3 regions of the Synechococcus sp. CB0205 genome follow, and region 2 is predicted to be linked to each of the others. Evidence: predicted binding sites of a transcription regulator. Region 2 holds the regulator's gene; each other region holds the start of a gene.
The links. Region 2 encodes NtcA, which controls nitrogen genes in cyanobacteria. Its sites were predicted from a motif close to GTANCNNNNGNTAC; they were not measured.

Region 1 (6,894 bases), on a different contig from region 2:
CTGGGCCATGCTCGTGGTCGCAAAAAACTTCACCGTGGCTGCCAGCGGCGACGGCATGGCCGGCCAGAGGCTGAGCAGACGGCCGGCGCCGATCAGATCGGTCAGCCAACCAATCGCGAAGGACGCCAGAACGGCGCCAAAGAGGTTGCCGACGCCGCCCAGCACCACAACCATGAAGCAGCCCACGATGTAGGAACCCCCGACGTTCGGCCCCACCGAACCCAACAACGAGACAGCCACACCAGCGATTCCCGCCAGTCCAGAACCGATGCCAAAGGTCAGGACATCGACCGTGTCGGTGGGAATGCCCAGGCAGTCGCTCATCGTGCGGTTCTGGGTCACCGCCCGTATGCGTGTTCCCCAAACGCTGCGGTTGAGGAACAGGGTGACGCCCAGAACAGAAACCACCGTCATCGCGATGATCACCAACCGGGGCACCGGCAGGGTGAGATCGGCCCACTCCAGGCCGCCGCGCATCCATTGGGGCGCAGTCACATCAACGTTGCGGGAGGTCGCCCGGGCAATCCGCGAGATCTGGGAGGCCAGTCCGCCGGCCAACAGCACCCCGGCAAGCGCGGAGGTGGCCCAGCAGCCGGCACGCACCAGCCGCGCCCGCGGGCCTTCGAGCAGGGGGCCGGCAAGAGCAGCGGCAAGCTGAAGCCCACCACCAAGGCGAGAACCACTCCAGCAGCCGTCGCCAGCGGAACACTGCGCACAAACTGCTGGAGGATCAGGCTCACGCCCCAGGTCGCCAGCAGGGTCTCCAGGGGATTGCCGTAGAGACGGCGAATGACCGTGCGCTCCAGCAGGATTCCGACAACGCCGCTCACCACGAAGGCCAGCGGAATCGCCACCAAGACATAAAGGTTGTAAACGGGCTCAAAGGCCGGCAGCTTGAAGATCAGCTGCACGACGTAGGTCGTGTAGGCGCCGAGCATGATCAGCTCGCCATGGGCGAGGTTGATCACCCCCATCAAGCCGAACACAATCGCCAATCCAAGGGCGGCCATCAGCAAGACCGAGCCGATGGCCACTCCGTTGAAGAGGCTTTCAAACAGCAATTGCACGGAAATCCGAAGCAGGGCAGCAAGGGAGAAAGCAGAAAAAGAGGAGCCCCCGGAAGGACTCCTCCATCAGTCAGAGCAACCAGAGAGGGCGATCAGAGCTTGTAGCGCTCACCCTTGTTGGCATCGGTCCAGTCGCAGGCGTAGCCCTTGGAGCTGGGCTCGTACTGGTTCCAGGCCTGGGGAGCCACAGGACCATTGGTGGACTGGAGGATCTTGAACTGACCGTCCTTGGTGATCTCACCGATGCGCACGGTCTGGGAGAGGTGGTGGTTCGGCATCACCTTGACCTTGCCCTGGGGCGCATCGAATTCGATACCAATCAGGGCTTCGCGCACCTTGTCGTCATCGAAGCTGTTGGCCTTCTCAACGGCGGCCTTCCAGAGGTAGACCATGTTGTAAGCCGACTCCTGCGGGTCAGCGACCATGCGATTGCTGCCGTACTTCTTCTTGAAGTCAGCGGCGAACTTCTTCGATGCCGGGGTATCGATCGACATCATGTAGTTCCAGGCGCCGTAGTGGCCCTCAAGGAACTCAGGTCCAATGGTGCTGATCTCTTCTTCCGCGATGGAGTAGCTCATCACGTAGTAGCCATTCGCCGGGGTCAGACCGGCGTCCTGGATCTGCTTGAAGAAGGCAACGTTCTGGTCACCATTCAGGGTGTTGATGATCACACCGCCGTTGGGCATCGCCTTTTTGATCTTGGCGATGATCGGAGCCACCTCGGTGTTACCCAGGGGCAGGTAGTCCTCGCCAACCACCTTGCCGCCCAGGGACTTGAGCTGCTGCTTGGTGATGGTGTTGGAGGTGCGGGGGAAGACGTAGTCGGATCCCACCAGGAAGAAGGGCTTGCCAGCGGCAGGCGACTTCTTGAACATGAACTCAGTTGCAGGCTCCGACTGCTGGTTCGGAGTTGCACCGGTGTAGAAGATGTTCTTGGAACACTCCTGACCTTCGTACTGAATCGGGTAGTAGAGGAACGCGTCCTTCGACTCGTAGACCGGCAGCATCGCCTTTCGGCTTGCTGACGTCCAACCACCGAAGACCACAGGCACCTTGTCCTGATCGATCAGCTTTTTGGACTTCTCAGCGAAGGTCGGCCAGTCGGAAGCGCCGTCTTCAACGATGTATTCAATCTTGTATTTCTTGCCATCAACGGTGACACCACCGGCGGCATTAATCTCATCAATAGCCATCTTCTCAGTGTCCACCAGGGTGGACTCCGAGATCGCCATTGTGCCGGTCAAGGAGTGAAGAATCCCGACCTTGACCGTGTCGTCGTACTGAACATTGGAGGCAGAATCACCACCACCACAAGCCACCAGACTCACAGAGGTGGCGAGAGCCGTTGCACCGGTCAGCAGACGCAACGAAGACTTTCGCATCAAAGGAGATGCCATAACTTTGAATCAATGAAGGCCGCCGCCGTCGTTCAGCGGTTCAAGGAATGTATTGATCGAGGCAGGCGCTCACGGGTAGCAATAAGCACCAAATCGGCAATTGCGAGACTGATCAGACTCGCGGAAATTCTCCCGAGGATTCACCACCCTTTGTGCCGTATCAACGGCCACCAATCGGCGGCTACTTCGGTAGCTGTTGCAACAAAAACGCCTCGACCTGCTCGAGGCCCTCGCCGCTGTGGAGGTTGGTGAAGCACCAGCTCCGGCCCGAGCGCATCCGCTCGGTGTCACGCTCCATGACCTCCAGGCTGGCCCCCACCATCGGAGCCAAATCGATCTTGTTGATCACCAGCAGGTCCGAGCGGGTGATGCCGGGCCCTCCCTTGCGCGGAATCTTGTCGCCGGCGGCCACGTCAATGACGTAGATGCAGAGGTCCACCAACTCCGGACTGAAACTCGCCGCCAAGTTGTCGCCGCCGCTCTCGACCAACACCAGATCAAGATTCGGGTAGGCCGCCTCGAGGTCCGCGACGGCAGCTCGATTGATCGAGCAGTCCTCCCGGATCGCCGTGTGGGGACAGCCCCCGGTTTCCACACCGCGAATGCGGCCGGGCTCCAGAGCGCCAGCGCGGGTCAGGAACTGGGCGTCCTCCTGGGTATAGATGTCGTTGGTGACCACCGCCAGCTCCAACCGATCGCGAAGGCGCCGGCAGAGGGCCTCGACGAGGGCGGTCTTACCCGAACCCACGGGCCCAGCCACACCAACCCGCAGACGACTGGTGGTCATCTCCTTCGCCAATTCATTCTCAGCATTGTGCTCAGCTCAACTGCGGAACAGGCGGGAGTAGAGCTCTGCGTGGCGCAGCTGGGCCAGCCCCGCACCGACGCCGCCATTCCACTGCTGCTCTGGATCCATCGACGCCAGCTCCTGAGCCCGCTGAGCGAGAAGCGGAGCGAGCCTCAACTGCAGCCGCTGGGCCTGGGTTGGCCCAAGAGGCACCAAGCGCACCGCTGCACTGAGCTGGTTGGCGACCCAGGAATAGAGGTAGGCCTCCTCCACCTCCGGGGAGTCCAACTCCAAAACCGCGCAGGCCCAGGCATAGGCCGCCGGCCAGGCCAACAACGTTCCGGCTCGGGGCAAGGGCCAGCCCAGATCCGCCAACAACTGCAGGAGCGAACGCCCCATCTGCCGCTGCTGAGCCCGCAGCTCCGCTGATTCCCGCTGCACCAGCAACCACTGATCAAGGCTGCGCAGCTCCTGCTCCGCCTGAGGCTCACCGTCTTTCCAGGCGCGCATGAACGCCATCAAGGGCGCGAGCGCTGCGGCCTCAATCGCCACCCCACCACGCCGCAACTCAGCGCTGAGCCAATCCTCCATCGCCTGCTCGGAGGTGACCTGACCGGCCTGAACCAAGACCTCAAGACCCTCGGAATAACTGAAGGCCCCCACCGGCAAGGCCGGACTCACCAGTTGATAGAGCCTGAGCCGCGCCAGTTGCCGATCAGCCATGGGAGTGGGCATGGGGAACGCCCGCATAGGCACCGGCCTCCGGCTGAAAGGGAGCATCCAGGCAGTCCACCTGCAGCTGCCTTTGGCGCAGTAGCTCCGCCAACACGCTGTCCTGCAACAGAACCAAGCGGTCGGGATGCAGCTCCATCGCCACGTGGCGATTACCCAGGTGGTAAGCAGCCTTCAGCAGAGCCAGGGGCTCAGCGCTGCGCACCTGCATCACCGGCTCCGGTGCCGCCTCCACCAGAACCTGCCAACAGCCGTCGTCACTCAGAAGCTGATCACCGGGCTGCAGGGCAGCACCACGGGGAAGCTGCAGCACCAGATCCCGCCCGCAGCGACTGCGGCGATGGCCCCGCAGGCTGGTGCGCTCATCCGCCGTCAACGCCAAGGTCAACGCCTGGGGTCCAGGCTCCGGCAGCACGCCCTTGGGGCGGCGCTCCACCAACACGATCGCTGAACCCTGCTCCACCTGAGGCGACCCGAGGGCCATCACCCTGACGAGCCACTGCACTGGACCTTTGTGGCGATTGTTACCAAAGCTGGACCGGTGGGACCGGAGTATGCGGCCATGGCTGAGTCGCAATCCACCTGGAGGGGACGTGTCGCGCTCCAGTTCGAGCGAAGAGGCTCGGCGGGGGGCGAACGAACCATTCACCAAGGACAGGCCAGCTCCCCGCTCAAATTGCAGCGCGCCCAGTGGCAGAGCAGTGGCCACTGCGAGCTGCCGATCCTGCACACCGCCGGGGGCTTGGTCGGTGGTGACGAACTCGAGATCAGCGCCCAGCTCACACCCCAGAGCCAGGCCCTACTCACCAGCGTCGCAGCCCAGAAGGTCTACGGAAGCGTTGGACGCTCCCGCCAACAACCGCAGGGACGCTGGTCTCGGCAAGCCTTGAGGTTTGAACTCAAACAGGGCAGCCAACTCGAATGGCTTCCGCAGGAGCTGGTGCTCTACGCCAATGGCCTGTTCGAGCAGACCTGCCGTATCGAGCTGGAACCGGGTGCCAGCTTCCTCGGAGCGGAGGTCGTGCGCCTGGGGCGAACCGCCGCGGGGGAGTCCCTCGAGCAGGGCTGCTGGCGTTCCGCCCTAGAGATCCACCGCAGCGGAGCCAACGGCGGACGCTGGGAATTGGTCGATCGCCTGGAGCTCAAGGATGCAGCTCTGACGGGGGAACACGGCATGGCAGCCCAGCCGGTCTTCGGCTCCCTGACCTGGATCGCCGGGGACCCACTCCCCCCAGCTGTCATCGAAGAATTACTCCAAGCCTGCCGCCAGCAGCGCGCTGGTCTCGAAGGAACCATGGCCTGCGGCGCCCTCGAGCAGGGCCTGGTGGCCCGCTATCGCGGCCCCTCCAGCCAAGCCGCCCGGTTCTGGTTCTGCCGCATCTGGGCCTTACTTCGCTCCATCCAAGGGCAATCCCCGCCGGAGCTTCCCCGGGTCTGGCCCTTTCAGGAAAACCCCTTGGAGCAGGCGGCTGAGTGTTCAGCCTGAACAGAGGACGGTCCAGCGCGCAACCAGAGTGAAGGCTTCTGATCAACTGGATCAGGCTCCTGCCCCGCCATGCATCTGACCCCTCAGGAGAAGGACAAGCTCCTGATCGTCACCGCGGCCCTCTTGGCCGAACGCCGGTTGAACCGCGGCCTCAAGCTCAACCATCCCGAGGCGGTGGCCTGGCTGAGTTTCCTCGTGCTCGAAGGAGCACGGGACGGAAAAACCGTGGCGGAACTCATGGCCGAGGGGACCACCTGGCTGAGCCGAGATCAGGTGATGGAGGGCATCCCTGAGCTGGTCCACGAAGTCCAGATCGAGGCGGTGTTTCCCGACGGCACCAAGCTCGTGACCCTGCATGACCCCATTCGCTGATCGGCCATGGCTGCACTCATTCCCGGCGAACTGATTCCCGAACAAGGGGAGCTGGAGCTCAACAGCGGACGCCCCATCACCACGGTGCTGGTGGCGAACACCGGAGATCGCCCCGTTCAGGTGGGCTCCCACTTCCACTTCTTTGAGGCCAATGCCGCCCTGCAGTTCGACCGCGAGGCCACCCGGGGACAACGGCTCGACATTCCTGCGGGCACGGCGATCCGCTTTGAGCCTGGCGACAGCCGCGAAGTGCAGCTGATTCCCTTCGCAGGCGGACGACGCGTCTTTGGCTTCAACGGCCTGATCAACGGCCCCCTCGACTGAACGGACACCCCATGCCCTACCGGATTTCCCGCCGTCAGTACGCCGAGACCTACGGCCCCACCACCGGCGATCGCCTGCGCCTGGCGGACACAGAGCTGATCCTTGAGGTGGAACGGGACCTCACCGTCTATGGCGATGAAGTGAAATTCGGCGGCGGCAAGGTCATCCGCGATGGCATGGGGCAAGCCCAGACCACGCGGGCAGCCGGAGCGGTGGACACCGTGATCACCAATGCCCTGATCCTCGACTGGTGGGGCATCGTCAAAGCCGACATCGGCATCCGCGATGGCCTCATCTGCGGCATTGGCAAAGCGGGCAACCCGGATACCCAGGCAGGGGTCAACATCGTCGTGGGCCCAGGCACCGAAGCCATCGCCGGGGAAGGACACATCCTCACCGCGGGCTCGATCGACACCCACATTCACTTCATCTGCCCCCAGCAGATCGAAACGGCCCTGGCCAGTGGGGTGACCACCTTGCTCGGCGGCGGTACCGGCCCGGCGACGGGAACCAACGCCACCACCTGCACCCCCGGGGCCTTCCACATCAGCCGGATGTTGCAGGCCGCTGAGGGGCTGCCGGTCAACCTGGGCTTCTTTGGCAAGGGCAACGCCTCCACCCCAGAGGCGATTGAGGAGCAGGTCCAGGCCGGCGCTTGCGGGCTCAAGCTGCATGAGGACTGGGGCACCACTCCGGCGGCCATCGACTGCTGCTTGAGCGTTGCCGATC
Region 2 (6,894 bases):
CGGTGATTGCCGCCGTGGGTCTTTTGGTGTTCGGTCCCAAGCGCCTACCCGAACTGGGTCGCACCCTTGGAAAAACCCTGAAGGGTTTTCAGTCGGCCTCGAAGGAATTCGAGCAGGAGTTCCGAAAGGCGGTCGACACGGTGGAAGCGGAAGTCACCCAGGCTTCTTCAGAGCCCCAGCCTCAACTCAAGGCCGACGACGAGCAAGCGGCCGGTTGAAGGACTCCATGGCTCCTTTGAGTCTTGTTGTTGGTTTAGGGAACCCGGGCGAGAAGTACGCCGGAACCCGCCACAACGTCGGATTTATGGCGCTGGAGCAGCTGGCCAAGCGTCAAAACAGCAGCTTTAAGCAGCAGTCCAAGCTCCACGCCCTCGCTGCGGAGGTGGGACAAGGGGCCGAACGCCTGCGTCTGTTGATGCCTCAGACCTACATGAACGACAGCGGTCGTTCGATTCGTGCTGCTCTCGATTGGTTTGGCTTCGAGCCCAACCAGATGCTGATCCTGGTGGACGACATGGATCTCCCCCTCGGTCGCTTGCGCCTGCGGCTCTCGGGCGGTGCTGGCGGGCATAACGGTCTTCGCAGCACCATTGCCCATCTCGGTGGCCAAGAGTTCCCCCGCTTGCGCATCGGGATTGGCGCTCCTGCCTTGAATCCGGTGGAGCGTAAGCAGCGCACTGTCGGCCACGTCCTCGGCCGCTTTGCCGTCGCCGAACAGCCGGTGCTCGAGGAGGTCATTGATGAGGTCTTGGCTGGTCTGGATCTGATTCAGCGCCTGGGGTTTGAGCGGGCTGGTAACAGGCTCAACGGTTTTGTTGCTCCCTCTGCCGCCAAGCTGGTCGAGCAACCCACTGCCTGAGTCCGCGTGAGTCGCCTCCCCACGACAACGGCGCAATTGCGGGTGCTGCGCCAAAGCTTTAGCCAGCGGGTGCTGGAGGGTGAGGTCAGCGCTGGAGGGTTCGAGTGGACGTTCGCCTGGTTCTTTGACCGCGGCGAGCTGCAGGTGGAACCTTCCCTCGGCCGGGCCTTGATCCAGGACGCGCTGCTGCGCTTCCTGTTGAAAACGGACTACCAGCTGGAGGCGGGTGGGGACTACGCCTTCAGCGTGCGGGCCAGGTTTTAGGCAGCGAGCTGGCGCAAGACGACCAAGCCAGGTTCCCGCTTGAGCTCCGTTCCCCAATGGCGCTCCAGCAAGAGTTGAGCCACGACATCGTCGTAGTCCCTTGGGGGCAACCTCAGGCCTTCTGGAAGCAATCGCCGCCAGCCCCTGGGGGGCTCCAGCTGCCAGTAGCGGGCTCGTGCGGCCAGGGTGGTTCCCGCTTCAGGGATGACCTGGACAGCCAGGCCAAGGTCGTTGAGTTGCCGCTGCCAGTGCTTGCTGCCCGTTCCATCGCCGAGCACAACACCCTCAAGACCCGGACGCTCTCGCCAGATCGCAATCTGCTTGAAGCACTCTTCCGGGGAGAGCACGGCGGCAACCTCGATCTGGCCTGTGGTCTGGTCAGAGCGCACCAAGCCGCATTTGCTGCGGCCGGGATCGAGTCCGATCCAAGTCATTGCGGGCGCTGCCAGCGAATGTCGACGGCAATCGGGTCGGCCAGATCACTGTTGCCTCTGGAGACGGCCTCGAGCTTGGCGGTCTCGCCCAGGGGGCGGTTGACCAGGGCCTCAGCCAGTTGATTGAGGCGTGCTGGGTCAAATTGAAGGCCGTTGGCCAGGGCCCCTTGGCGTTGGGCTCGGGTAAAGGCTGCTGCCAGGAGCAGGTTCAGGCGGCTACGCACCTGGTCTGGGGAGCGCTCATCGGCCTCCAGCACGGTGGTGGCCAGTTGTTCTCCACTACGTACCACCCGTTTGTTGGGTCTGACATCCGGGAAGGCCACGACCTGACGCTCCCCTTTGAGCACATTGGCCGCTGAGATCAGACTCACGACCCACTCGCCGCGTTTGCTGAGGGTGGTCTCCAATTTGCTGATGTCGCTGCGCGGCACCAACAGGATTTGACGGTTCGGTGTTTCGCCTGGCAGCACCCGCTGGTAGACGTTCAAATTCGTGCGCTGCAGCAGGGCGTGGATCACGTCTCTGGCCTGGCTGGGCTTCTCGATCCGTACCTTGGCTACCTCCAGGATTTGGCCACTGCTGATCACCACATCACCCTGACGTAGGGCAATCAGGTTGCGTTCGAGACGCTCGAGCTCTTGGCTGCTGCTTTTGATCTTGCTGTTGAGCTTGGCGAGCTCAGAGCGGTTGCGCTGGAGATCGGAATCCTTCGCGGCGATGTCACGGCTCAGGCGATCGCGCTCGGCCTCCAGTTGTTTGCGTTGCTCCATCAGGGGAGCCAGTTCCTTCTGCAGTCGGCTGGCCTGCTCGGCCACCACCTTGAGTTGGCGTTGGGCCTCGCTGCGCTCGTTCTCTGCGCTGCGCAGGGCGCTCCGACTTTGGGCCAGGTCCTTGCGACTTGAGCTCAGGGCATCGCGGCTGTCCCGCAGGCGCTGTTCGATCTGATCGAGTTCAAAGAGCCCCGTGCGCAAGCGATCACTGACCAGCAGCATCAGCCCAAGGGAGATGGCACTGATCAAGCTGCCGGTCAGCACCGTGATCACCACGGCGGTCTTCTTGGGCCGCAACCGGAACAGGCTCAGCCGCGCCTTGCCGACCTTGGATCCCAACCGATCCCCCAGGGTGGAGAGCACTCCCCCGAGGATCAGCAACGTCAGGATCAGGATCCAGCCGGACACGACGTTGGGCGACGACGATCAGTATCGGTTGTGGGGGCTTGGAACGCAGCTGGGATCGGCCACCAGTTCAGCCGTTTAGCTGAAACGTTTGGCGAGGGCCAATGGATCGAAGACGGTGATTTTTTTGCGGTCGATTTGCACCAGGCCGTCGTTGCGGAGGTCGCCCAAGAGCCGGGTGATCGTGACGCGGGTCGATCCGATCGCTTCGGCAATGGCCTGGTGGGAGAGGCGCAGGTCGATCGTGATCCCTTCGCTGCTGGGCACGCCAAAGTCGCGGCAGAGCACCAGCAGGAAACTCACCAGTCGCGAGGACATGTCGCGGTGGGTGAGGGTTTCGATCATGGTCTCGGTTTGCAGGATCCGAGAGGAGAGACCTTGCAGAAGCAGTAGACCAACCGCCGGGTCCTGCTCAATCGCCTTGCGGACGGAGGTGGCGGGAGCCGTCACCAGCTCGACGCGAGTAAAGGCAATCGAGTGATAAAAGCGGTCTGAACGCTGGCCTGTCAGTAAAGACAGGACGCCGAAGAGGCTGTTCTCCCGCAGCAGTGCCACGGTGATTTCTTCGCCGGATTCGTAGACCCTGGAGAGCCGGACCGCACCCCGCTTCAGCAGATAAACCTTTTCGGCGGGGTCGCCGGGGAAAAAGATTGTTTTGCCGCGCTCAACGATCTCGGTGGTGCTACCGCTCAGGCCCCGGATGACATCCAGAAGCGTGGCATTGGGTGGCAGGGGACTGCCCGCGATCGGTGCGATCACTGACGTACCGGTCGTAGGGCTAGGGGAGTAGCGGCTGAATCCTTGCGTTGCCACGACCATTTCAGCGCGACTGAGTTGCCTGGAACCTACGGATCAGTCCAGGGCCGCCCTGTAGCCATTGAAACTAATTTGCTGCCTCTGCCAAGGCCTGCTTCTGGGCCTGCATTAGTTGATCGATGCCGCTTTCCGCTAGGTCAACCAGGCTGGAAAGCTGTTGGCGACTGAAGGGTGCGCCCTCCGCGGTGCCTTGAATTTCGAGCAAATGTTGCTCTTGATTCATCACCACGTTCAGATCGACCTCTGCTCGGCTGTCCTCGCTGTAGTCGAGATCGAGGAGTGCGGCGCCATCCACGAGGCCAACGGAAACCGCCGCCACCTGCCCCACCAGGGGCGATCGTTCCAGCACTCCGCGCTGTTCCAGGCGTTGCAGGCCGACGGCTAAGGCGGCCCAGGCTCCAGTGATGCTTGCGGTGCGGGTGCCGGCATCGGCTTGAAGGACGTCACAGTCGATTTGCAGGGTCCGCTCCCCTAGCGCCTCCAAATCCAGGCAGGCCCTGAGGCTGCGGGCGATGAGGCGTTGGATTTCTTGGGTGCGACCGGAGAGCTTCATCAGCTCCCGTGGCTGCCGGCTGGGGGTGCTGGCGGGGAGCAGCCGGTAGTCAGCGCTCAGCCAGCCCTTGCCGGAGCCTTTACGCCACTTCGGAACACCCTCCTCTAAGCAAACGCTGCAGATCACAGCCGTGTTGCCCGTGTACACCGTGACGGAACTCAGGGCGAAGCCCATCGGATCCCAAGCGAAGCGCGTGCTGCGCAGGTCCGTTGCGCTGCGGCCGTCCCGCCTGGGTTGGGTGCTGCTCATCGCGGGCTGGCTCAGTGCCTCGATGGTACGGGTGTTTGCACTACAGGTAGTGCTTGTTGCTTGCCGGACGGCCTAACGCCGCTACATTCAGGATCCCAAGCGGCAGCCATGCACTCGATGACGGCCAGCATTGCAGCCACGCCCCGTGCTGGACACCTGCGTCCGTTGGCTGTGGTCCCGGCGTCGGCCCCCGCGCGCAGCGTGCGCCTGGCGGCCCAGCAGGAGGGCCAGCTCCAAGTGCACACCGCTCCCTTCCGCGGCAGCTTCAGTGGGGTGTTCAGTCAGGCCCTGCGCAGTGCCGGGCTTGGTAGCCGCGTTCTGGTGAGCCAATTCCTCAAAGGTGGGGTCGATCAGGGGCTGGAGAGCAGTGTTTGGCTCTGTGGCCGCCTTCAGTGGCTGAGGCCAGCCGTGGCGGGTTGCCTGGCTGATCCCGTGCCGGCATCCCAGGCCGATGTCGAGGCTGTGCGCGAGATCTGGGCGTACACCCGTGAGCAGCTGCTGAGCGGTCAGCTGGATCAGTTGGTGCTCGATGAGTTGGGCCTGGCCGTCGAACTGGGCTACTTGTCCGAGGCGGAGGTCGTTTCAGCCCTGGAGCAGCGGCCGTCCCACCTGGATGTGATCCTGACGGGGCCCTCCATGCCCACCGCTCTGTTGGCCATGGCCGATCAGGTCACCCAGCTGCGCCGAGGTTTCTGATGCTCAAAAACGACCGTTGGATCAACGAGCAGGCCGCCTTGGGCATGCTCGAGCCCTTTCAGCCGCAGCTGGTTCGTCATCTTGATCCGGAGAACAGCGAAAAGCCGGTTCTCAGCTTTGGCTGCTCGTCCTATGGCTACGACCTGCGCCTCTCCCCGCAGGAGTTCCTGATCTTCCGGCATGTTCCCGGAACGATCATGAATCCCAAGCGCTTCAACCCCGCCAACCTGGAGCCGGTGCCTCTGCACGAGGACGAGGACGGCTCGTACTTCATCCTCCCAGCCCACTCCTACGGATTGGGTGTGGCGCTCGAGAAGATGTGCGTCCCTCCCAACATCACCGTGATTTGCCTGGGCAAGAGCACCTATGCCCGCCTGGGGATCATCGTTAACACCACCCCAGCTGAGGCCAGTTGGGAAGGTCACCTGACCCTGGAGTTCAGCAATTCCTCCGGAGCGGACTGCCGCATCTATGCCAACGAGGGCATTTGCCAGCTGCTCTTCTTCGAGGGTGATCCCTGCGAGACGACCTACAAGGACCGGGCTGGCAAGTACCAGCACCAGCCCGAGCGGGTCACCTTGGCCAAGGTCTGAGCCCTAAGGCGCCAGGCGCGCCTTGTGCAGGCGGGTCTTTTCGTACCAAGCCGCGATCTCTGGGGCCCAGGCCTGGAGGTGGGGCCACATGAGATCGCAGAGCACCCGGATTTCCTCCTGGGCATCGAGCTTGGCGCGCAGGTCCATGAAGTGCAGGAACGCCCGCAGCGAGAAGCTCACCACGAAGTGCTGGCGGTAATCGAAGGGCAGGATGCCGCGGGCGTGCTCCTCGGCGAACCCCGCCGCGAGCATGTCGCGATAGCGCTCGGCCGCGGCTTGGCAGAGGGCGAGATCCTTGGCGCGCTCGTCTGCGCTGTAGGTGTATTTCTTGCCTTGTCGATCGCTGTACTGCCCTTCGGGGCGTAGGTAGAAGACCTCTTCGAGTTCCAGCTCGCCGTTGGCCGCCCGGCAGATGCGCTCGCCGGTGTAGCGCATGGATTGGACGTCAAAGCTCACGCCCACCCGGTGGGTGCGGGCCTGCTGCATCACGGAGTGGGGGAACCAGCCCACGTTCAGCACGATCTGGGCGTGCTCCAGCGGACCGTAGTGACCGCGCTCACCGGCCAGGAGACGTTTGACGCAGATCTCGCCGGCCTTGGTCTCATCGGGCCATTCAGCGCGATCGGCCGCCACAAACCCTTCGCTGTAGTCCTGGTGCATCCCCGCATAGACGCACTGCTGGGGGTTGGGGGTCGCTGCAATCAGCTCAACCCGAAAGCGTTTCATGGGCGGGCGATGGCGTGGGGAGCTGGTGCTGCAGGGTAACGGGCTTTGGGGAACTCAGCTGTGGCTGCGGGGGCCTGCCATGGTGGTTGCCTCCGCTTGAGGCAGGAGGCTGGTCTCGGCAACACCCGCCATGGCCGGCAAGGGGGTGCCTGCCACCAAGGCTTCAGTCAGGGCTTCCAATTCGCTTTGGCTGCGGGCGCCGACGGCGCGGCCCACGCGGGTGCCACTGGCATCGAAGAATTCCAGCTGCGGGATGCCGTTGACGTCGTAGCGATCCACCTCCGGTTGCCAGCGGGGGTTGTCGACGTTCAGCAGCACCACATCGAGTTGATCGTGGTGTTGGCTCTCGACCTTCTCCATCGCTGGGGCCATGGCTTGGCAGGCCTCACACCAGTCCGCGTAGAACTCGACCACGCTGGGCCGGCCATTGCTGAGGGCAACGGCGGGCTCCAGCGACTGGCGGGCCAGCTTCTCCAGGGGTGCCGCCGGTGAGAGCCCGCCGCGCAGAAGGAAGAGCCCTAGGGCCAGA
Region 3 (6,894 bases), on a different contig from region 2:
GGAACAGCGACCCAAGCTCAGATGTTTGAGCTGATCCCTTACGAGAAGTTCCGCGATACCCCTGCGGTTCGTTTCTTCGATATCACCGTCGACAACTCCAACGCGCGGGATCTGGTCATCCATAGCGGACCGGCCGTTAGTCCACCGGATGAGCCCAACACGGGCGCCTGGCAGTTTTATCTCCACCCCCATCAAGAGGACAATCTGCTCGCTCTGACCGGGGGTCGCCTGTTCTATTTGGTGAACTTCGGCTGGAATTATCCGTATCACATTGTTCGTCTTGAAACCGGTGGTGACATTCTCCGGATTCCGCCCGGAACCTTCCACCGTTCGATCTCGGATGAGGAGGGATCGGTCGTGCTGAATCAGGCAATCCGTGATCCTGGAACCAGCGTTGCCCGCGAGTTTCGCGTCTACAACAGTCGACTCATTCCTCGTCTGTTTGCGACCACCTTTCGCTCAGCGCCGTTGCCCAAGTTGCATGGCGTCAGCTGGTAGGCGTTCAACGGGACTGGGCCGAGCAGAGGATTTCGGCCTGGATCTCCCAATTCAGCGTGCTTTGAACCCCCGTCGGCCCTGAAAACGTGCCGCTGACCGCCGCCGTGAGATCTGATTTCGAAGAGGTCACCACGGGGATGTAGCGATCATCCACCGCCCCCTTGCCACTGGCATCGAACCCTCGCCAGCCTGCTCCCTGCAGGTAGACCTCCGTCCAGGCGTGGAGGTCGTAGCGCTCAGGTTTGGGCTCCACAAGGTGATAGCCACTGACAAACCGGGCTGGAAGTCCAACGCTGCGGCAGCACTCGATCATCAGCATGGCGAGATCACGGCAGGAGCCGATCCGCTCCTTCAGTGTCCGGCCCGCAGGCCAAGCGGGGCCTTGATGGCGCTCGGTGTATTTGACGCGGTCCTGAATGATCTCGATCAGCTGCTGCAAAAAGCTCAGGCAGCTGCCATCACTGCCTGTGAGGGCTTCTTGGGCCAGATCGACAGCGGCGGCATCATGTTGACCGTTGGGCAACCAGCCTTGGAGGTTGCTCATGAGATCGGGGTTCAGCCTGCCGATGGCGAGCGGCAGGTTCAACATCGTTTCGTTCAGGCAGGCTTCGATCAGGGGTGGTGTGAACGTCTCAACCTCGCTCGTGGCCACCACCTGAAAACGATCAGTTTCCTGGAGAAACCGTGCCCGGGTGATGGTGTCGCCACCTGCTGCCATCAGCTCATAGAGCTGGCTCGGCTCAGGCTCAATGCTCAGTTTGAAATCGATCAGACGCTGAAACCCATGGGGCCTGGGCCGCAGGCAAAAACGATGGGGTCCCAGCAGCACGGGCTGGCTGTAGCGGTAGTCGAAGCGATGAATTAAGCGGGCGCGCATGCCAGGTCTTGACCGGAAGCGGTGGTGGACAGGGAGGCGGAGCTCACGGGGATCACTGTTGTGTCTACGGGGCTCAGTCCGCCCGGAAGCACGAAGTAGCGAGCGTGAATCAGATTGTGCAGCTGGTTGAGGTCCTGCTGAAGACCATCAATCGCCTCATGGAGGCCACCTGCGATCAGCGTTTCAATTTTGCTGAAACTCCAGCGGGCCTGCGTCAGACCCACCATGCACTCGAGGTCGTCGGGCGTCCCGGCGGCGGCATCGCGCCCGATCACCTGAAGCGTCTCATGGATCCGCTCGAGGCAGTAGCGCACCGACCTCGGGAAGAGGGGATTGAGCAGCAGGAAGGACGCCACCGCTTCCGGTGAAATCACCCCAACGTTGGATTGCCTGAACATCTGATAAGCGCCAGCACTCCGCAGTAGAGACATCCACTGCAACTCGTCGAGTACCCCGCCGACGTCATCAGGGCTCGGGAGCAAAAGGAAGTACTTCACATCAAGGATGCGAGTGGTCTTATCCGCCCGCTCAATCAGCCGACCGAGTCGGCTGAACTGCCAGGACAGATCCCGACTGAGGGTGGCATCGGTAATTCCGTAAAACAATTGGCAGCCACGCCGGATCTCCCTGAGCTGCTCTGGGGTCGGCTCCTCCCAAAACCCGTCGTTCTCGACCAGGGTCCAGTAGAGACCATTGAGCTGCTCCCACATCTCACTGGTGATGACGTCCCGGATCTGCCTGGCGTTTTCCCTGGCCAGCGCGATGCAGTTGACGATGCTGTTGGGGTTGGCCTCAGCGCGGATGAGAAATTCAAGAACCTGCTGCTCACCTCCACCGGGGTAGAGCGCATCAAACAGAGAGCGATGACCACTGGCATCGATCAGGGGTTGCCAGGGCTCTGCGCTACCAGGGGGGCAGTCCAGCGCCATGGCAGCACTGACCTCGACAAAGCGTGAGATGTTCTCAGCCCGCTCCACATAGCGGTTGATCCAATAGAGGGAATCCGCGACGCGGCTCAGCATGGGGCGTCCTCCACGATCCAGGTGTCCTTGCAGCCGCCGCCCTGGGAGGAATTCACCACCAGTGATCCCCGCTTGAGGGCCACGCGGGTTAACCCGCCTGGTGTGACCCAGGTGGTTTTGCCCCGCAGGATGTAGGGCCGCAGATCCACATGGCAGGGGTAGAGCTCGCCGTCACTGAGGGAGGGGACGGTGGAGAGCTCCAGGGTGGGTTGGGCAATGAAGTTGCGCGGATTGGCCTCGATCTTCGTGGCGAAGTCTTGGATCTCCTCGTCACTGGCATGGGGTCCGATCAACATCCCATAGCCTCCAGCTTCCGAGACGGCTTTCACCACCAGCTCCCGTAGATGGCTTAGTACATAGGAACGATCTTCAGCTTTAGAGCAGAGGTAGGTGGGGACGTTTGGGATGATGGCTTCCTCGCCTAGGTAGTAGCGCACCATCTCCGGCACATAGGCGTAGATCAGCTTGTCGTCGGCAATTCCAGTTCCAGGAGCGTTGGCAATCGCCACCCGTCCCTGGGCATAGACCTCCATCAGTCCGCGGACCCCCAGCATTGAATCGCTGCGGAAGACGGCGGGATCGAGGAAGTCATCATCAATGCGCCGGTAGATCACATCGACGGTCTCCAATCCACGGGTCGTGCGCATCCAAACCCGTCCGTCTTCACAGGCCAAGTCCCTGCCCTCGACGAGGGGAATGCCCATCTGTTGAGCCAGATAGCTGTGTTCGAAATAGGCGCTGTTGAACACCCCGGGGGTCAGGAGGACGACCCGGGGGGAGTCGGTCCAGGGCGCCAGCTCCCTCAGGGTCTGCAGCAGCTGGGAGGGGTAGCGATCAATCGGCTGGACGACCCGGCCACTAAACAGGCTCGGGAACATCCGTTTCATCACCCTCCTGTTCTCCAGGAAATAGGCGACACCAGAAGGACATCTCAGGTTGTCCTCCAGGACGCGCCAGGTTCCTTCTCCATCACGGATCAGATCAAGCCCGGAGATTTGACACCATTTGCCCAAGGGGGGCTTGAACCCTTGAAGCTCGCGCCTCCAACCCAGGGAACTTTCCACGTGCTCCCGCGGAATAACCCCATCTCGGATGATGCGTTGCTCGCCGTAGATGTCACCCAGAAATTGATCAATCGCCTCTAGGCGCTGGGACAGTCCTCGCTCTAGACGCTCCCACTCCTTCGATCGAATCAAGCGTGGCAGCGGGTCGAATGGAAGGATCCGTTCCCCCACGCGTCCGCCCGAATCATTCAGCCTGAAGGTGGCCCCGAGTCGCTTCAGTAGGACTCCAGCGGCGGCGTGATTGCGGTTGAGTTTCTCGATCCCGAGTGCACCCAGGGAGTTCACCAGGGGCTTGAGGCCGGAGCGAGGGCCTTCGGTGGAACTGAAGTATTCGTCATATCCCTTCTTAGGCCTGTACTCGGTAAACATTGCTCGAGTGGAATTGGGGCAAGCATGCAGAGCAGTCAGACCCCTTCAGGTTCCATTAGCTACCAAAGTCCACCCCGGTTCGTGGCCACCCGCATCACCTGTAGTGGTCGCTACAGATGATGAGTTGATGCACCTATGGCAAGGGTTCGATCGCCGAGCCAGCCTCTGCTCGTTGCCCCTGCAGACCCATGGCCCAGGTCCCTGTGCTGGTCGATCCCCAAGGGGGAGTGATCTATCAGCTGCGCTCCAGCGAAGGCGAGCTTTATCAAGTTCGATTTGAGGATAACTGCCTGTTCTGCGACAGCCTCCCTGCAGGCCAAGCCCACCTGAGGCTGCTGGAGCAGCGCGCAGCCTTAGGCCTGTAGCTCATCCAGCCGCTTCAGGATCTCCTGGCTGTGGCCTAGGGGCCGTACCCCTAACCAGCGCTCTTTGAGAACCCCTTCTGGGTCAATCAAAAAGGTGTGACGTTGGGAGAAGGGCGGGATCCAGCTGCCGTAGCGCTTGCTGGTTTCTCCTCCGGGATCAGAGAGCAGCGGGTAGGTCAACGCCTCGCTTCCGCAGAACTCTTTGTGGGAGTCCGTGTCGTCTGCACTGATTCCGACCACTTCCGCATTGCGGGCATGGAACAGCTGCAGATCCCGTTGAAAGCCCTTGGCTTCCAAGGTGCACCCCTCCGTGAAATCTCGGGGATAGAAGTAGAGCACCACCCAACGCCCTTTGAAATCGCTCAGGCTGCGTACGGCTTCGACGGCCCCCCCTCACCTGGAACCACGCCGGAGAGCCCAAAGCCAGGGGCCGGTTGATCGAGATCGGGCAGGGTCCCTCCCATCGAAAAGGCCTGCCGGGGGAGTCCCAGCAGGCCTAAGGCCGCAGCACCAAATGAAACAAGCAGGTTGCGGCGGTTCAACTTGATCCTGGGAGAACTCTCAGGATTGAAGCTCAGATCTTGGCCAGGTTGATGCCCAGCTGCTTGGCGTAGGCGCCCAGGCCCTTCTTTTGAATGGTCTTCAGGGCACGGGTGGAGACCCGCAGTTTCACGTAACGGTTGCCTTCAGCCCACCACAGACGGCGCTCTTGCAGGTTCACCTGCTGGAGCTTCTTCGTGCGGATGTGCGAGTGGGAGACGGCCATGCCGTTGTTGGCGCGCTTGCCGGTGAGTTGGCAGACCCGGGACATGACCGATCTTCTAAAAACACAACTTTGGGCAAATTGCCCAAGCGCCCACCATAGCAAGTCGGGTCACACCCCAGAACCCAAGGCCTCAGTGCAGTTGTGCAGGTGCAAGGTTTGCGTCGGGAAGGCGAACTCAATGCCCTCGTGGGCGAAGCGTTGGACGATCGCCAGGTTGATCCGTTGCTGGGCTTCCATCGCCTGGACGTAGTCGTTCGAAGGAACGAAATAGACCAACTCAAAATCAAGGCTGCTGCTGTTGAAGGCCACGAAATGGGCGCGGTCAAAGCGGGCATCGCCCCCCTGCTCCACGATCGCTTTCAACAGGCCAGGGATCCGTTCCAGTACGGCGTGGCTGGTGTCGTAGGTCACCCCCAGCCGATAGATCAGCCGCCGCTCTTGCATCTCCCCATAGTTCGCCACCACCGAGCTGGTCAGGGCGCTGTTGCTCATGACGATCGCTTCGCCGTTGATGCTGCGCAGACGGGTCGAACGCACCCCCACCCGCTCCACCGTTCCCCAGACCTCTCCGACTTGGATGAATTGACCGGGTTGGAAGGGCTTGTCGAGAAGGATGGTGATGTACTCGAAGAATTCAGAGACCGGCTGCTTTAAGGCCAAGCCTGCCCCGATGCCACCGGCGCTCAGCAGAGCCCAGATCGCAGCCATCTGGACACCGATGTTCTGCAGATAGAGGACCGCGCCGACGCACCAGACCAACGCCCGCAACATCGGCGCGAGGGCGCGGAGCATGTTGCCGACCGCTGGATCTCCGCTGTGGGCCGCGGAGCGTTGCAGCAACCGCAGGCTGATGCGGTTGACCAGCCGCACCAGGAACACCACCAGGATGAGTTTCGAGATGGTGAAGACCACCCGATCCGCCTCGGGAGAGGTCGGCAGCAGCCACCAGGCCCAACTGGCGCTGATGACCCAACCAAGGATTGGGATCGTGTCCGTGATGACCTGAACGATGAAGTCATCGGTTTCGCTTCGCGTTCGCCGTGTCAGACGACCGAAGAAGATCCCAAAGATCCTTGCTGCCAGAAGGGACAGCAACCCACCGCCGAGTAGGGCCGCCACTGCAGGCGCAGTACTCCAGAGCGAGGTCATCGGCAGACGCGACTTTTGAGCTGTTTCCACTGTCTCGTGCTGCGTCAAGCCCCTGACAGATCCGCTTGAAGCCCGTAAGAGTGGGGAAACCCTTTTGCCTGTGTCTGAGTCCTATCTGTTAGCTCTCGACCAGGGCACCAGCAGTTCTCGCGCCGTTCTGGTGTCCTCCAACGGCGAGTCGGTGGCCTCGGCCCAGGTGCCGCTTGCCATCCACTACCCGGATGATGGTTGGGTCGAGCAGGACGCCTCCGCGATCTGGCAGAGCCAGCTGGAGGCGATGGCCTTACTGGAGCAGCGCCTCAGTCCAGGGCAACGGGCAGCAGTCAGGGCCTGCGGCATCACCAATCAGCGCGAAACCACCACCCTCTGGCGACGCAGCACCGGCCAACCCTTCGGCCCGTCCCTGGTCTGGCAGGACCGTCGGACCGCATCGATCTGCGGGGATTGGAAGCGCCAGGCGGCGGCGGATCAGTGGCAGCGCCAGACGGGACTTGTTCTGGATCCTTATTTCAGCGCCAGCAAGATCGCTTGGATGCTGCAGGCCTATCCCGAGGCCCGGCAGGCCCTGGCTGGCGATGACCTCTGTTTTGGCACTGTCGATAGCTGGTTGCTCTGGCAGCTGACCCGCGGAGCGCATCACGCCACAGACATCAGCAATGCCAGTCGCACGCTGCTGCTGGACCTGGAGCAGCTCTGTTGGCTGCCGGAGGCGGTTGAACGCGTTGGTCTGAGCCTGAAGGCGTTGCCCGACTTACGACCCACCCGCAGCTCGTTTGGGGTGATC

Region 1: urtA (urea ABC transporter substrate-binding protein) is a predicted target of NtcA. The motif match lies at 2,540-2,553, and genes of this name have one in related genera.
Region 3: CB0205_RS0110440 (circularly permuted type 2 ATP-grasp protein) is a predicted target of NtcA. The motif match lies at 3,931-3,944, and genes of this name have one in related genera.

What each region holds. Positions count from the first base shown of each region.
Region 1 covers NZ_ADXM01000019.1:13,536-20,429, forward strand. Annotated here, with positions in the region: partial or broken gene CB0205_RS15000 (branched-chain amino acid ABC transporter permease) at 1-1,067, opposite strand, end outside; gene urtA (urea ABC transporter substrate-binding protein) at 1,160-2,449, opposite strand; gene ureG (urease accessory protein UreG) at 2,646-3,251, opposite strand; gene CB0205_RS0102010 (urease accessory protein UreF) at 3,288-3,986, opposite strand; gene ureE (urease accessory protein UreE) at 3,967-4,467, opposite strand; gene CB0205_RS0102020 (urease accessory protein UreD) at 4,546-5,469, shown strand; gene CB0205_RS0102025 (urease subunit gamma) at 5,539-5,841, shown strand; gene CB0205_RS0102030 (urease subunit beta) at 5,848-6,165, shown strand; gene ureC (urease subunit alpha) at 6,177-6,894, shown strand, end outside.
Region 2 covers NZ_ADXM01000022.1:131,146-138,039, forward strand. Annotated here, with positions in the region: gene CB0205_RS0103810 (TatA/E family twin arginine-targeting protein translocase) at 1-218, shown strand, start outside; gene pth (aminoacyl-tRNA hydrolase) at 227-859, shown strand; gene CB0205_RS0103820 (DUF3146 family protein) at 866-1,123, shown strand; gene CB0205_RS0103825 (polyamine oxidase) at 1,120-1,557, opposite strand; gene CB0205_RS0103830 (DUF3084 domain-containing protein) at 1,554-2,735, opposite strand; gene ntcA (global nitrogen regulator NtcA) at 2,811-3,551, opposite strand; gene rph (ribonuclease PH) at 3,616-4,350, opposite strand; gene CB0205_RS0103845 (cob(I)yrinic acid a,c-diamide adenosyltransferase) at 4,468-5,046, shown strand; gene dcd (dCTP deaminase) at 5,046-5,639, shown strand; gene thyX (FAD-dependent thymidylate synthase) at 5,643-6,365, opposite strand; gene CB0205_RS0103860 (thioredoxin domain-containing protein) at 6,420-6,894, opposite strand, start outside.
Region 3 covers NZ_ADXM01000051.1:51,048-57,941, reverse strand. Annotated here, with positions in the region: gene CB0205_RS0110455 (hypothetical protein) at 22-498, shown strand; gene CB0205_RS0110450 (transglutaminase family protein) at 503-1,375, opposite strand; gene CB0205_RS0110445 (alpha-E domain-containing protein) at 1,360-2,397, opposite strand; gene CB0205_RS0110440 (circularly permuted type 2 ATP-grasp protein) at 2,391-3,830, opposite strand; gene CB0205_RS16375 (hypothetical protein) at 4,019-4,195, shown strand; gene CB0205_RS14690 (redoxin domain-containing protein) at 4,184-4,537, opposite strand; gene rpmB (50S ribosomal protein L28) at 4,770-5,006, opposite strand; gene CB0205_RS0110420 (mechanosensitive ion channel family protein) at 5,070-6,110, opposite strand; gene CB0205_RS0110415 (glycerol kinase GlpK) at 6,211-6,894, shown strand, end outside.